4 regions of the Prochlorococcus sp. MIT 0604 genome follow, and region 1 is predicted to be linked to each of the others. Evidence: predicted binding sites of a transcription regulator. Region 1 holds the regulator's gene; each other region holds the start of a gene.

Region 1 (3,596 bases):
TTTTTTCACTAATTTCAGCTAAGACTAAGCCGCATTTACTTTTTCCAGGATCTATAGTTATTACTCTAGGCATTTAAGATGCAATTTTTAAAATATTTATTTCAACGACTATGGGTTCTAAAGTTTTACTATCTCTTAAAGATACTACTTCTAACTTAAATTTAATATTTTGATTTTCTTGAAGAAAGTCTCTAATTTTTTTTACAAAATTTCCATTTGTATTAATTTCACTAACTTGTGATCCTTTTGACTTAATTTCATCCCTTGTTTCTCTAAGCAATGCTTTAATTTTAGTATTTATTGATTTAAGATTTAAATCAGTTTCTTTAAGAATTGAACTTGTAATAACATCCCCTTTTTTGACTATAAATTTATTCTCTAATAAATCAGGAGATACAAAAACATAATTATCCCCTTTTAAAACATTTGTGGCTGATTTGATTAATAAAATCTTATTACCACCTCTAGCTGCTATTTTCTCAATTCTTGAAATATCATTAGGTCTCCATAAAAGAATATTTTTTGCTTCTTTATTAATTGGGATAACAATTTTCCTGACAAATTTATCAGCTTCATTAAAGATTTTTGTTAAGTCTAGTTTTATATTTGAGCTGGAATTGATCTCAGCAATAAATAAAGTTTGCCCCCTTTTAATAACAATATTTCCTCTCCTAAATTCTTTAATATTATTTTTTAATTGATTTAACTCCTTTTCTTTTTGCATAATTTTACCTTCAAGTTCCTTTCGTTCTTCCTGTAAAGGGATTAAAGCCTTTTTACTTTCATCTAAAGTTTTTTGCAAAAAAGGAATATCAACAAAAAGCCTTTGTCTGAATTCTTCACTTACTAAAATCAACAATCCTATTGATATTGAACTAATAAAACCACCAGTAATTATTGTTATTATAGTTGCTGTTTTTTTCGGTCTTAATTTTAAGATACTAAATCTTGCTTTACCAATCTTTGTTCCAAGAATATCCCCAAATGGTGCAATTAATCCTCCCAGGAATATTAAAAAAACAATTAAAATCCAAGCCACACGTTTGCATACCCTCAATACATCATAATTTATGATGAATCAATTAAATCTTTTTGCAAGAGCAATTGGATCGAACACTGTGATCTTTTTTCTTTCAATATTAAGAAGCCCTGAATCCTTTAAATCTCCCAATAATCTTGTAATGGTTACTCTTGTAGAACCAATAGCTTCAGCAATTGCTTGATGTGAAAGCCTTAGATCTATTGTGATACCTTTTTCACCTGCAACTCCAAAGTCTCTACAAAGAACCATTAAGAAACTTACTAAACGAGAAGACATATCCCTGTGTGTAAGAGTTTCTATCATGGTTTCAGTTTGCAGGATCCTACTTGAAAGCCCTTGCAAAAGTAATAGTCCTACTGATGCATCTTCCTCTATAGCTCTTAAAACAGAATTGGCAGGTGCTGTTATCATCTCAACCCTTGTAAATGCTATAGCATGGTAAAAACGATCAGATCTATGTCCTGTTAGAAGAGATAAAACACCAAAGAGACTATTCTCTCTTAAAAGAGCAACTGTTATTTCTTCACCTGACTCATAAACCCTTGATAATCTTACTGCTCCTCTTCTTATAAGATAAACCCTTTCTGCAGGATCCCCAGGGAAAAATATAGTTTTAGATCTCTCAACCATTTCTGTGCTTGCACCATCAAGACCTTTAATAACTTCCATTAAAGTTCTATTGATTGGAAAACGTTCTCCAATAGAGTTAATTTTACTTTGTCCGGAATGTTGCGAACTAAAGCGGTTGAATCCTCGTGAAGCAGGTATCATAAATATCTTAACTATTAAAAAATTTAAGGAGACGTCCTAAAATATCTTGTATCAACAGTAACAATTTTCAATTCTTATTAATTTACAAATAAGGCTTTTTCTGCCAGTTTCCACTTGATTAAGACTTTTTTAAGTAAAATTACACTATATGCAGTGTCGGTAGATTCTAATTATACTGCATGTAGAAAGAATTTAATAATGGTAAATAGTTCATCCCATATTTGTTCCAGAAATAATCTTGATGTTGTAAACATAAATACTGCTAACAAAGTTAACGTAAAAAGATTTACACAAAACGGGCAAATTCAAATCTATCATTCTTCATATCGAGGAAGCTACCCATCTATTATTAGAGATTCTCTAAGAAATGCTGCTCTTGGTAGAAAAGTGCTCTTAATACAATTTATGAAGGGAGGCGTAAAACAAGGAGTTGATAATGCAGTAAAGCTTTGCGGTAACTTAACCTGGATAAGATCATCACATTCATTTGATCAATATAATTCAGAAGAAATTGAAAATAATAATAATTTAAAAAAATCTATTCATGAATCTACTGTTGAATTATGGAACTTTTGTAAAAAAGAACTACAATCTGACGAGAACGACCAAATCATACTTGATGAAATTTTTTTAGCTATTGAGATGAAAATTATCGATAAAGATGATTTGATTTCAACACTTGAAAACCGATTTATATCAGGAGATGTAATTCTTACTGGTACAGATATTCCTAAAGATCTATTATTAATGGCCAACCAAATTACCGAACTTCGCTCATAAAACAATGCTAAAAAATGATCTCTGGATAAATCAACAGGCCTCGGAAGGAATGATAAAGCCCTTTCAGTCAAATTTAGTGAGGCATCTTGAGCCTGATAATAAACAAAAGCCAGTTTTGAGTTACGGATGCTCATCTTATGGCTATGATTTAAGACTTTCATCAAAAGAATTCCTAATTTTCAGACATGTCCCTGGTACCGTTATGAATCCCAAAAAGTTTAATCCTAATAATTTAGAAAAAACTGAACTTCACCATGATAATGATGGAGACTTCTTTATTCTCCCTGCTCACTCCTATGGTTTAGGAGTGGCTTTAGAAAAGATGAAAGTACCAGAAAATATAACTGTAATCTGTATAGGCAAAAGTACTTATGCACGACTAGGAATAATTGTTAATACAACACCCGCCGAAGCAGGGTGGGAAGGTCATCTAACCTTAGAATTTAGTAATAGTTCAGGTGCAGATTGCAGAATTTATGCTGAAGAGGGTATTTGCCAACTACTATTTTTTGAAGGTGATCCATGTTCTACAACCTATGAAGATAGAAAAGGAAAATATCAAAACCAACCAGAAAAAGTGACTCTAGCAAAAATCTAAAATGAGTAAAGTTGAGCTAATTTCGCTAACTCCCGATGCAGAAAAAACAATGGCTTACATTGCAAGAGTAAGTAATCCAAAAAATCAGGAAAATGAGGATTATTCAAAATTACTAAGTTATTGCATAAAAAATGAACATTGGAGTGTTTTTGAACAGTCATTTATGACCTTACAAATAGAAACTAACAGAGGAATCGCTGCTCAAATTTTAAGACATAGATCTTTTACTTTTCAGGAATTTTCACAGAGATATGCAGATAGTTCTCAATTGGGCAATATTCCCTTACCAGAGTTGAGGCGTCAAGATTCTAAAAATAGGCAAAATTCAATCCCCGACCTTCCTGATGAGTTAAAAAAAAGATTCAATGAAAAAATTGATTTACATTTTCAGGCTGCTTCAAAATT
Region 2 (3,596 bases), 820 kb from region 1:
TAGAAACTAACTCTTGGATAAAAGTATTTAGAAGAGCAATTAAAGTCTCTGTTGGAACTGGATGGACTGTTCAACCTGATAGAGGAAATATTCGTGTTTTATATGGGAAAAAAGCATCAGGATTTTTATCAATAAACCTTCCATACAAATGGCAAGAAGATCAATGGGTTGAGGCTCTTAAGCTCATACAAAATGCTGCTGATACTTATGAAAACTATAAATCCAATATTTCTTTAAAAGCTGCTTTTGATATTTCACAGAAATCATCATCTAAATTCGAGCTGAACTGGGATACGGCTCTCGAAAATTACAGAAACTCTAATAAACATACCATCCAAGAAAATACATGGAAAAGGAAGCACCTTCCTGTAATTACAGCAATTCTCTTTTACGTAAAGAGATCAAAAGCAAGACCTCAAAATGGGAAAAGATTATGGGATAAAGTCAGTAATGAATATCAACATGGTAAAAATTTAGAAAAAAGAGGTTGGGCTAAAGGCACAACCATGCGAAGACATATGAGATTAGCTTTTAATAGATTCTTAAATTGGTGCGTAGAAAGAGAAGATTTTCCATCATATTGGAGACCACCAGTTTTTAATAAAGCTGAAGAAGAAGTAACTACAGAAAAGAGAGTAGGTTATCCATTAACAGATTCCCAAATTGGAAGATTGGTTGATGCGTTTGCAGATAATGAGCATGCAGCAAAATGGCAATTTGCAACTCAGCTTTGTGCCGTATATGGATTGAGGCCTGAGGAACTTAGATATTTAGTTCTAAAAAATAATAAAACAGAACTTTGGACTACTTATAAGAAATCGAATTCAAAGATAAATGGAAGAAGATTATTTCCTTTATTTGTTTTGGATATAGATGGAAATCCTTTTGAATGGTGCCTTACTTTGCAGCAAAGGTTTGCTGCTGGAGAACTTCTTCCTCAAATATCCAAAGGACAAGGCGCAGATAGGTTAGGCAAACAGTTAAGAGATAGAAGTCCTAAGAATGTTTGGTTGTCAATTTGCAAGGAAGCTGAAGTTGAGGGGCAAGAATGCACACCTTATTCTTTCCGGCATAGATACGCCTATGTTGCTCATAATAGGATCAATAAAAATGGCACTTATAGATCACCAAAACAAATAGCAGATGCAATGGGACATGATCTTGAAACTCATTTAAAAAGTTATTCAAGATTTAATACAAAAGATTTAGAGAACGCTTTTGATTCTGTTATCAGGAAATCAGAAAACAAGGTGGGAAAAGTTAAAAATTAATTCTAGAACATTACAATTATTAGAGTAAATGAACTAAATTGTTTATGAAAGAAATAGATTTTTAAAAATAAAAAATATTTATAGAAATTCGTATAATAGGATACATTTTATCCCCCCAAATCTAGGGAAAATAATCTGATTAAAAAATAAATATGCAATATTATTTAAATGATAAAAAATTAAATAAGATTGAAAAGCAAAAGGCGGAAAAAGATGGTCTGAAAATTTTTGAAGAATTAGATGATTATGCTCTTAAAGGGTGGGAAGAGATGGATGAAGTAGATTTGCAAATGCGCTTAAAGTGGTATGGCCTTTTTTGGAGACCAAAAACTCCTGGAAGATTTATGATGAGGCTTAGAGTTCCCAATGGAATTTTAAACTCTAATCAGTTGAGAGTAATCGCTTCAATAGTTGCTAGATACGGAGAAGACGGTTCTGCAGATATAACAACTAGGCAAAATATTCAATTAAGGGGAGTTTTGATAAATGATCTACCAGATATTATTAAAAGACTTAGAGAGGTTGATATTACATCCGTTCAGTCTGGAATGGATAATCCAAGAAATGTAACTGGCAATCCACTAGCGGGAATTGATCCTGAAGAAATTATTGATACAAGAAAATATACTTCTGAATTAGAAGATTACTTAACAAATTCTGGTAATGGCAACCCCGAATTCTCCAATTTACCCAGGAAGTGGAATACTGCAGTTGCCGGAGCAAAAGATAATTTTCTTCTACATAATGATCTTATCTTTCATCCTGTTTTTAAAAATGGAATATTAGGCTTTGGTGTCTGGGTAGGAGGAATTTTATCAGCAACTTTAAATGCTTATGCTATACCTCTAGATGTCTGGGTAGAAGAAAAAGATATATGTAAAATAACTGGAATTATTACTTCCCTTTGGCGAGATAATGGAGATAGATTTCTCAGAAATAAAGGAAGATTCAGATATTATTTAAACTCTATAGGTATTGAAAAATTTAGAAAACTTGTAGAAGAAAAATTTGGAACTTTGTCGAACGATCCAGGCTCAATTTTCAACGAAAAACAAAGAAGTTTATTTGGGATTAATAAACAAAAACAAAACAATCTTTACTTTGCTGGATTACATATTCCTGTAGGAAGATTATGTGTAGAAGATATACAAGAAATTGCAAGATTAAGTGAAAAATATGGACAAAGTGAAGTAAGACTAACCGAAGATCAAAATCTAATTATTGTTGGCCTGAAAGATAACATTTTAGAAGAATTTGCTAATGAAGAAATTATTAAAAAATTCAAATTAAATCCATCCCATTTTTCAGCGAGTACTGTTTCATGCACAGGGAGTAGTTATTGTAGTTTTGCTCTTGCAAATACCAAAGATATAGCAAGAAATATTTCTGAAAAATTAGATCGAGAACTTGAATTATCAGAGGAGGTTAAAATCCATTGGACAGGATGTCCAAATAATTGTGGACAAGCTCATATGGGTGGTATTGGCATGACCGGCACAAAGGTAAAAAAAGAGGGAGGTGGAACTGAGGATGGATATAATGTCAGTATTGGAGGAAGACAAGATCACCTGCAAACTTTAGGTGAAACCGAATTTAAAAAAGTTAGTAAACATGAAATTTATAATTTAATCAAAGAAATTTTAATCAACAAATTTAATGCAAAGTTAAAAACCTAAAAATATATTAATGAGCAAAAGTGAATCTGAAATATTAGAAGTTTTAAATGGATTAGGTTCAAAAAAATTAGATCTTGATATTCTATTTTCCTACTATTCATTGGAATTATCTTTTGAGATTCGTAAAGTTATTGCGGAAAAGATAGGTATGCAAGAAAAGAAAGGATATTTTTTACTTGAAAAGATGATAAAAAAATTTGGCCTTAAAGTTGAATTAATTGAGGCCCTTAAATTAACAAATAAAAAAAATGCAAAAGATCTTTTACTAAAAAATCTTTATCAAAATAATAAGTTAAATATTCATATAATTAATGCTTTAGAGCCCTGGGGAGGAGAAATTGAACTTCAATTAATTAGAGAAATATTCGATATTTGCGAAACAGATTTTTGGATTGCAGGTCTTAATATTCTTCATTTCAAAGCTCATCAATTAACTGATGAAAAATTATTATCTTTTATTGATCAAATAAAAATTTACGATAATTTCAAAATCAACTACAAGATAATCTCAATCTTAAAAAGAAGAGAAAGCGAAATAGTTTGTAAATTGCTCTATAAATATTCTCTAAATAAAGAATTAGAAATCGCTAAATATGCAATTTTTTCTTTAGGGAGTATTTGGAATGATAATAGTTTTGAAAAATTATCA
Region 3 (3,596 bases), 380 kb from region 1:
GATGGATTTCTATCTGAATATAATGAGAAATTTCTTATGAATCTTCCTATGTTGTATAAACCCCATCCATTTAATCCTGAATTTAGGCAAATTGATTCTTTTATGTTAGAACAATAAATACTAGAGAATATTTCAGAATCGTCTGTATAAGAGCCACCGTATGTAATACTATCTCCAACAAAAACTATATATTTATCATTATTAGTTTTTTCTTGATTTGGGTTATATCTAAAACCTTCATGGTCAATAGATATATTTGAATTATTTCTTCCGATCTTTTTTTGATTAGGCCTTAGTCTATATCCAACAAGTGGATCTTCTTCGTAAATCAGGGGATCTCCTAACCCCACAAACCTTCCAAATAATTCGCAAAAAAATAGGCCAATTGCTATGGAAAAAGTTATAAGAAATGCATTTATTACGATTTTTTTCATTTTTATTTTTTAAGTGCTTAATAAAATTAATGATCTAAGATTTTATCTTCTTAATTTTAACTCTTTTTTTGTCAGGCGACTTATATTGATACCCTCGCGCTGATTCCAATCTCAGACTATACCAATTCAGTTAATGATCTTGCAATGATGAAATTAATAAATATGGTACTATTTTTTTTCGAGAACAAATCGTATTTTTATTAAAAGTCTCTAGTTGAACTAACTAAAGTATAAATTTGTGATAGTCCACTTTTTTAAATATCTCTTAGATCGCTTTCAAATAACTATGGGTTAGATAGTTTTCAAGACTAGATCCTTAACCCACTCGACCACTTCTCCAATGGGTTATTCTGTTTTAATGAACTTTAAAATATCATAATAATTGTGTCACAGACTATAAACTCAAAGATTTAAAAATTATTTCAAGAAACTAGTTTGGAATATTAATTTTTATTGATAATGATGAGTTAAATCTTTATAAAGGTCTATTTCTAGTCAAATTTTGTCCACAAAATTAGTTCACAAAAATCAGTCTCCTACCAAAAAAAAATCACCCAAAGTTAACATTTTGTTGAAATAAACCAAATAAGTTATTCCCAACTATGGCAGCGATTATTAAAACGAAGGCAACTATGGCGAAAAGAGCACTCACATCTTTTAGGTCATAAGGTGCTTTAAATAAAGGTTTCTTGTCTGCCATAGTTATCAAATATATGAATGCAATTAAATCATATTAGTTTAATACTTGTTAGAAGTATTAAGTGAATTTTTTAGATTAAGTTAGGACAAAAAAAAGCCACTAAAAGTGGCTTTTTTATTGATTGGTTGGATAAATGAACTAGCTTGTGTAAGCTTTTCCTCTATAAGTTAATTCGTTGTGCTGCTTTTTAGCTGCTTCTTTGTTCTGGACGTACTTTTGTCCTCTGTAAATTAGAGTCATTTTTTAAGCTCCGGTTTCGCTTAAGTCCCCGTTCCATGGCTTAAGTCGATTTGCGGCTTGCTATACGCAAGTTGAACGTTTTGGTAGCGATTGCTACAATTTAACCATAACATTCAAGGAAATTATTTGTCTAGGTCTTTAATAAATAAACTTAATACTTTAATAATGAAATAGGCTCCTAATCAATAAATTTATGTTTTTTATGTAGTTTCTTGCAGGTTACATTTTGTTCGTTTTTGAGAAGTATTTTTTATTTATTGAACTTTTAAATGTAAAATTCTTAAGATTATAAAATTTGTTTTATGTTTTCTAGAAGCAAAAAACCTACAGTAAAAAAATCCGCAATAGTTGAAGAGACTCCATTATTTGCTCAATTATTACCATTCGCAAACAGAATGAATGATAAGGTTCAATTGGTAAATGCTTTGGCTTTTACTTTTATTATGGGATTCTCAATTTTTGGAATTGCTCTATGGAAACTATCAGGGCTGACCTAGTTATTTAATTTTTGCAAAGCATCAATTTTTGATTCTTTGTTTTTAATTATGGTTATTAACCATCTAGAGGCTAGCCCTCTGGATATTGATCTATTTTTTAGAAATCTACATATATAAACGTGTAGATTTTTTTCGTTTTTGGAGTTAAATTTTTTCTCAAAATCTAAGATATCCTCTTCTGTAGTTCTTTTTCTTAGCTCATCCACTAAAGCATGACTAGAGGAATCATTAAAAATGTTCCCAATATTTAAACTTAATGTCATAAAAAATTTATGTCCCTATTTAAGAGGTAGCCATAAATTAAATTTTAAAAACTAATTTATATTTTTTATTTACAAATAATTTAAAATTTTAATCTTTGGGTTTAGCCAGAGGAAGCAAGCATTTATCTGAATCGCACCCAGCTGGCCCAGCTTCAGATAGTTCTCCAACATCATATTTATTAAGAGCGTCAAAGAAATCGTTATTTACTTTCCTTTCTATTACTTTATTCTGCAATGATATATATTCCTCTTTACTTATTGGTTCAAAGGGTAATCTCGGGAAAGTAGCGTTAGCACTAAATCTAGCCAGCAATGCTGCTGAAATATATCCCTCATTATTTTCTATTGCATTATGAATAGCCTTAGCTAAATCCTCGATTTCATTTTCTCTAAATTCTACGGTTGCAGAGGTATTATGCTCTGTGTAAAATTTCTGTACTTGCATGTAAAAATCAAATTGAGCTAATGCTGAGAAATTATTGATGTCTATTTGGTCTGCGCCGTCTATATTTGCCCAACTAACTTCTGTAGGGATTTCAACTAACCATTCTGTACATCTTGGATCAAATGGATTATCGAGCAAGCAACCATTTTCATCTTTATCAGATTGAGATGGAACAACTGAGTAACCATAATCCATGCAAGCTAAAGCGATTGGGTCATTTTTCCTGAAAGTTATTCTTCTTATGAATCTTTGAGCCTTTGGAGGATGCCACCCTGGAGCTGCTCCAGTAAGAAGACTTTTAGTTCCAGCTGGCTGAACTGTTGTGCATCTATTTGGTCTCCTTAGATTATGCTTATCACAATATTCCCATACAGTTTCTTTTACTATTTTTCTCCAAGAATCTAAGAATTTAGCTTCCTTTTCTTTGAAGGTCTTCCCTTCTTCGCTATTTGGCCTTCCTGCTTCCCACCATTTCAACCATGGCGTCCCAAAGGCATGGACACAAAAATCAAATAATCCAGTGAAACTTACTCCTACGATAGGATCATATTCCCTACTTTTTCTGTAACGCTCAACTTCAAATTCATGATTAAGTAAGCATGCTACAGAAAGAGCGGCTGCTTTAAAAGCTTTTTTTTGCTCTTCAAAATTTCCTGGATCAATCTGATTTAAATGAACTTCAGCCAAATTGCAATGGAAATCATTTCCCAAGATCTCCCCACAAGGGTTAAGTCCATATCGGCTCATCCTGTGGTCTAACTCTTCTTCTGAAAAAGGACCATAACTACTATTTATCCAATTTCTCGCTTCATCCTTGCCTTGTTCTGAGTAGATTTCAATAAATTCCTTTCTCAATTCATCATCTTTGAGAATATCTGCATTTGACCTTGCGATTGCTTCTGGTGCAAATTGAATGGCTCCCTCACCTGAATGGAATTGTTTTGTTACTGCATCCAAAACAGTTTGGTAAGTGGGTTTTGTATGGTAAACCCTAGTATGATTGGCCATTCTGAGGGC
Region 4 (3,596 bases), 130 kb from region 1:
TTCAGTTTTTTTAATTATTTGGACTCTTTGACCAGCATTCTTTAAATACCAATCAGAAGGATTAGCTGATGGCATCATATTCTTTAGATTCTCAACTCTTGAGTTATGGTTATTTAATGATTGTAATATTAGGTAATTAATTAAATCGTTGTTCTTGAAACCAACGTCTAACATAGAAAAAATATTATTCTTTTTAATTGAACTAAATAAGTCAAAGTATGAACTTTGTTTTAGAAATTTCGTTGTAAATCCAGCAAAAGGTCCATATAAGAGAAGTTTTTTATTATCAATCCATCTAGTGTCTAAATGAGGCACAGACATTGGTGGCGATCCAATATCAGCTTTACCATAAACTTTTGAGTTATGTTTTTCTGTTAGATCTTTTTTCTCGCAAATAAGCCATTTACCACTAACAGGAAATCCACCATAACTTTTTGCTTCTGGAATTTTTGATTTTTGTAAATAACTAATTGTTTTTCCACCAGCACCAAGAAAAACGTAGCCAGTTCTAATTGAAGTTTTTCTACCTTCAGAACTGATTTCTAGTTCCCATTGTTTTTTATCAATTTTATTTAAATCTACTAATTCTGTTTTGTATCTAATTTCAACATTTTTGTTTAAGGAAACTAATGACAAATACTCTTTAGTTAAAGCCTCAAAATTAATATCAGTTCCTCTACCTATTCTGGTAGCAGCAATTTCAGCAGATGGATTTCTATCTTTTGTTATTAGAGGAGCCCATGATGAAATTTCATCAAAAGATGTAGAAAATTCCATATCGATAAATTCAGGATTTTCGGTCATTTTCTGAAATCTTTTTTTTAAAAAAGAAATATTATCCTGACCAGACACAAAGCTAATATGAGGAATAAATTTTAGAAACTTCTTAATATCAATTTTCCCTGCTTCATACAATGAGGCCCATAAAGACATGGATGTTTCAAAAGAACGATTTATTGAGAGAGCTTTATCTATTTTTAGATTTCCTTTTTCATCTAAAGGGGTATAGTTTAATTCGCAATTAGCCGCATGTCCTGTACCTGCATTGTTAAAAGCGCCAGTACTTTCACTTCCTGGAGCATTTAATTTTTCTATAATAAGAAATTTTATATCTGGTAAAACTTCTGAAATTAGGAGGGCTAAAGTACTACTCATTATCCCTGCTCCTACTAAGACTGCATCAAAGTAGCTATTGTCATTAGTGGGATTTTTAGATGAAGTCACAACAGAAAATTATCTTTTTTGCAATTAATCAGATTTCTTTCTAGGCTTATTATAAAGTTAATCCAAAATTATGAGTACTGAAACACTCTCGCTGACAAATGAAAATGTAGAAAAAGTCCTTGACGAGCTAAGACCTTTTTTAATTTCTGATGGAGGTAATGTAGAGATTGCAGAAATAGATGGTCCAATTGTCAAAGTCAGACTTCAGGGAGCATGTGGTAGTTGCCCTAGTAGCACTATGACTCTCAAAATGGGTATTGAAAGAAAGTTAAAAGAAATGATTCCTGAAATAAGCGAAGTTGTCCAAGTTTTATAGAAATTTTTAACTTAAATATATATTATTTAGTTTTTAATTCCTTCAACAAAGATGATTCCATATCAAGGCAATCAATTGGAAGTCCTTGACCAATAGCGATTAAAAGAGGTGCTAGTATTCCTAAAGTAAAAACTAAATTTGATTGGCTTACATCATATTTACTCAAAGTAAAAGTTATCAAATAAATAATTGAAAAATAAGCATGTAGTGAAAAAAATTCTTTTGGCTTTAACACTGGCCACCTTAAAGTATTTCCCAAGAAATATAAAAAACCTGTCATAAATAAATAGTTACATGAAGATTAAACCAAATATAAACATAAACCTTTTTAGAGACTATTTATAAAAAAATTTACCTAAGATAATAATTAAAAAAACATTAAAACTTCGTTTCTATTTGTAAAAGCTAGACATGCAGCTAAAAATACGCTTATAATAATTTGGTAGCAATCGCTACTTTTCGTTCACCCTCATTTGAGGGCGCAGTTCGAGTCATACCATGGAACGGGGGATGGCCGTGTTGTCACATCGAAACATGACTACTTTAACTTACAGAGGTAAAAACTACGTTCAAAACAAAGAAGCTGCTAAAAAGCAACTTGTTGAACTTACCTATAGAAGAAACGTATACACCAATAGAATGGATGACGCTTCTTCAAGTAATGAAAAAGCAGAATTAAATTACAGAGGTGTTAATTACACTAAATAATTTAATTAAACAAATTAAAAGCCCCTTTTTCAGGGGCTTTTTTTTGGCTATATTTATCAAGAGTCCTTTAAAAAATATGTCTGAAAGTTGCTGTAATACAAACACATCGAATAAAGCACCTAATCAATTCGATCATAAAGATGCGATTCAAGAAAGATATGGCTCAGCGGCACAAGAAAAAGAAAGTTGTCTTTGTACACCAGTTGGGTTTGATCCCGTTTTACTAGAAGTAATTCCTCAAGAGGTTATAGAAAGAGACTATGGGTGTGGTGATCCAACAAAATATGTTCAAAAAAATGATATAGTCTTAGATCTTGGAAGTGGTAGCGGCAAAAATGCTTTCATTTGTGCCCAAATTGTTGGGAAAGAAGGGAAAGTTATTGGAGTTGATCAGAATCCTGACATGCTTTCTTTATCAAGATCAGCATCTAAAGAAGTTACAAAAAATATAGGTTTCAACAATACAGAATTTCTAGAAGGTTCAATTGAAAAACTTGATGAATTAGATAAAGATTTAAATCCATTAATCGCAGATAAATCAGTTGATATTATTTTAAGTAATTGCGTTTTAAACTTGGTAAGTCCAGAATCTAGAAATAACCTTCTAAATAACATAAAAAGAGTTTTAAACGATAATGGAAGAATTGCAATTAGCGATATCGTCTCTAACAAAAAAGTTCCTTTAAGATTGCAAAATGATCATGATTTATGGACAGAATGTATTAGTGGAGCATGGTATGAGCCAGACTTTATAAGTGATTTTAAAGAACTAGGATTTAAAAATTTAAAATTTGCAGAAAGGAGTGCTGAACCTTGGAAAGTAATCGAGGATATTGAATTTAGAACAGTAACTTTAGTGGGCAATATTTAAAAAAATCTAAGGGTTGAAAATATAATATAAATTTCCATGAGAAATAATCTAAGAGATCAAATACCCGCATTAAAAAATAAGTATTATTTCAACTACGGCGGCCAAGGACCATTACCAAAATCTTCTCTAGAAGCAATAGTTAAAACTTGGGAGATTATCCAAGAGATAGGACCATTTACCAATGATATGTGGCCTTTTATTTACAAAGAAATATTGACCACAAAAAGAATCATTGCGCAAAAATTAGGTGTCAATTCAAAGAATGTAGCTTTTACCGAAAATATCTCTTCCGGTATGATTTTGCCCTTTTGGGGAATAAAAGTAAAAGAGGGAGAAGAGTTGTTAATAAGTGACTGTGAACATCCTGGAGTAGTGGCTGCAAGTCGAGAATTTTGCAGAAGAAATAAATTAATATTCAAAATTTTGCCAATCCAAAAAATTAAAAATCTAAACGACGAAAATATAATTTTAGAGATT

Evidence for each region. The regulator NtcA, encoded in region 1, controls nitrogen genes in cyanobacteria. The targets are predictions, from matches to a motif close to GTANCNNNNGNTAC.
Region 2: the regulator NtcA is predicted to act here: its motif matches at 1,362-1,375, upstream of EW14_RS06085 (ferredoxin--nitrite reductase).
Region 3: the regulator NtcA is predicted to act here: its motif matches at 1,458-1,471, upstream of EW14_RS09830 (DUF4278 domain-containing protein).
Region 4: the regulator NtcA is predicted to act here: its motif matches at 1,983-1,996, upstream of EW14_RS09805 (DUF4278 domain-containing protein).

What each region holds. Positions count from the first base shown of each region.
Region 1 covers NZ_CP007753.1:263,601-267,196, reverse strand. The annotation lists gene EW14_RS01405 (hypothetical protein) at 1-73, opposite strand, end outside; gene EW14_RS01400 (DUF3084 domain-containing protein) at 74-1,039, opposite strand; gene ntcA (global nitrogen regulator NtcA) at 1,079-1,813, opposite strand; gene EW14_RS01390 (cob(I)yrinic acid a,c-diamide adenosyltransferase) at 2,012-2,593, shown strand; gene dcd (dCTP deaminase) at 2,598-3,191, shown strand; gene thyX (FAD-dependent thymidylate synthase) at 3,193-3,596, shown strand, end outside.
Region 2 covers NZ_CP007753.1:1,088,400-1,091,995, reverse strand. The annotation lists gene EW14_RS06090 (hypothetical protein) at 1-1,271, shown strand, start outside; gene EW14_RS06085 (ferredoxin--nitrite reductase) at 1,424-2,947, shown strand; gene EW14_RS06080 (hypothetical protein) at 2,958-3,596, shown strand, end outside.
Region 3 covers NZ_CP007753.1:645,236-648,831, forward strand. The annotation lists gene EW14_RS03550 (SGNH/GDSL hydrolase family protein) at 1-434, opposite strand, end outside; gene EW14_RS10215 (hypothetical protein) at 985-1,134, opposite strand; gene EW14_RS09830 (DUF4278 domain-containing protein) at 1,273-1,374, opposite strand; gene EW14_RS03555 (hypothetical protein) at 1,677-1,871, shown strand; gene EW14_RS03560 (RNA recognition motif-containing protein) at 1,868-2,134, opposite strand; gene nrdJ (ribonucleoside-triphosphate reductase, adenosylcobalamin-dependent) at 2,223-3,596, opposite strand, start outside.
Region 4 covers NZ_CP007753.1:397,330-400,925, reverse strand. The annotation lists gene EW14_RS02215 (malate:quinone oxidoreductase) at 1-1,224, opposite strand, end outside; gene EW14_RS02210 (NifU family protein) at 1,295-1,540, shown strand; gene EW14_RS02205 (hypothetical protein) at 1,563-1,820, opposite strand; gene EW14_RS09805 (DUF4278 domain-containing protein) at 2,075-2,248, shown strand; gene EW14_RS02200 (methyltransferase domain-containing protein) at 2,325-3,119, shown strand; gene EW14_RS02195 (aminotransferase class V-fold PLP-dependent enzyme) at 3,156-3,596, shown strand, end outside.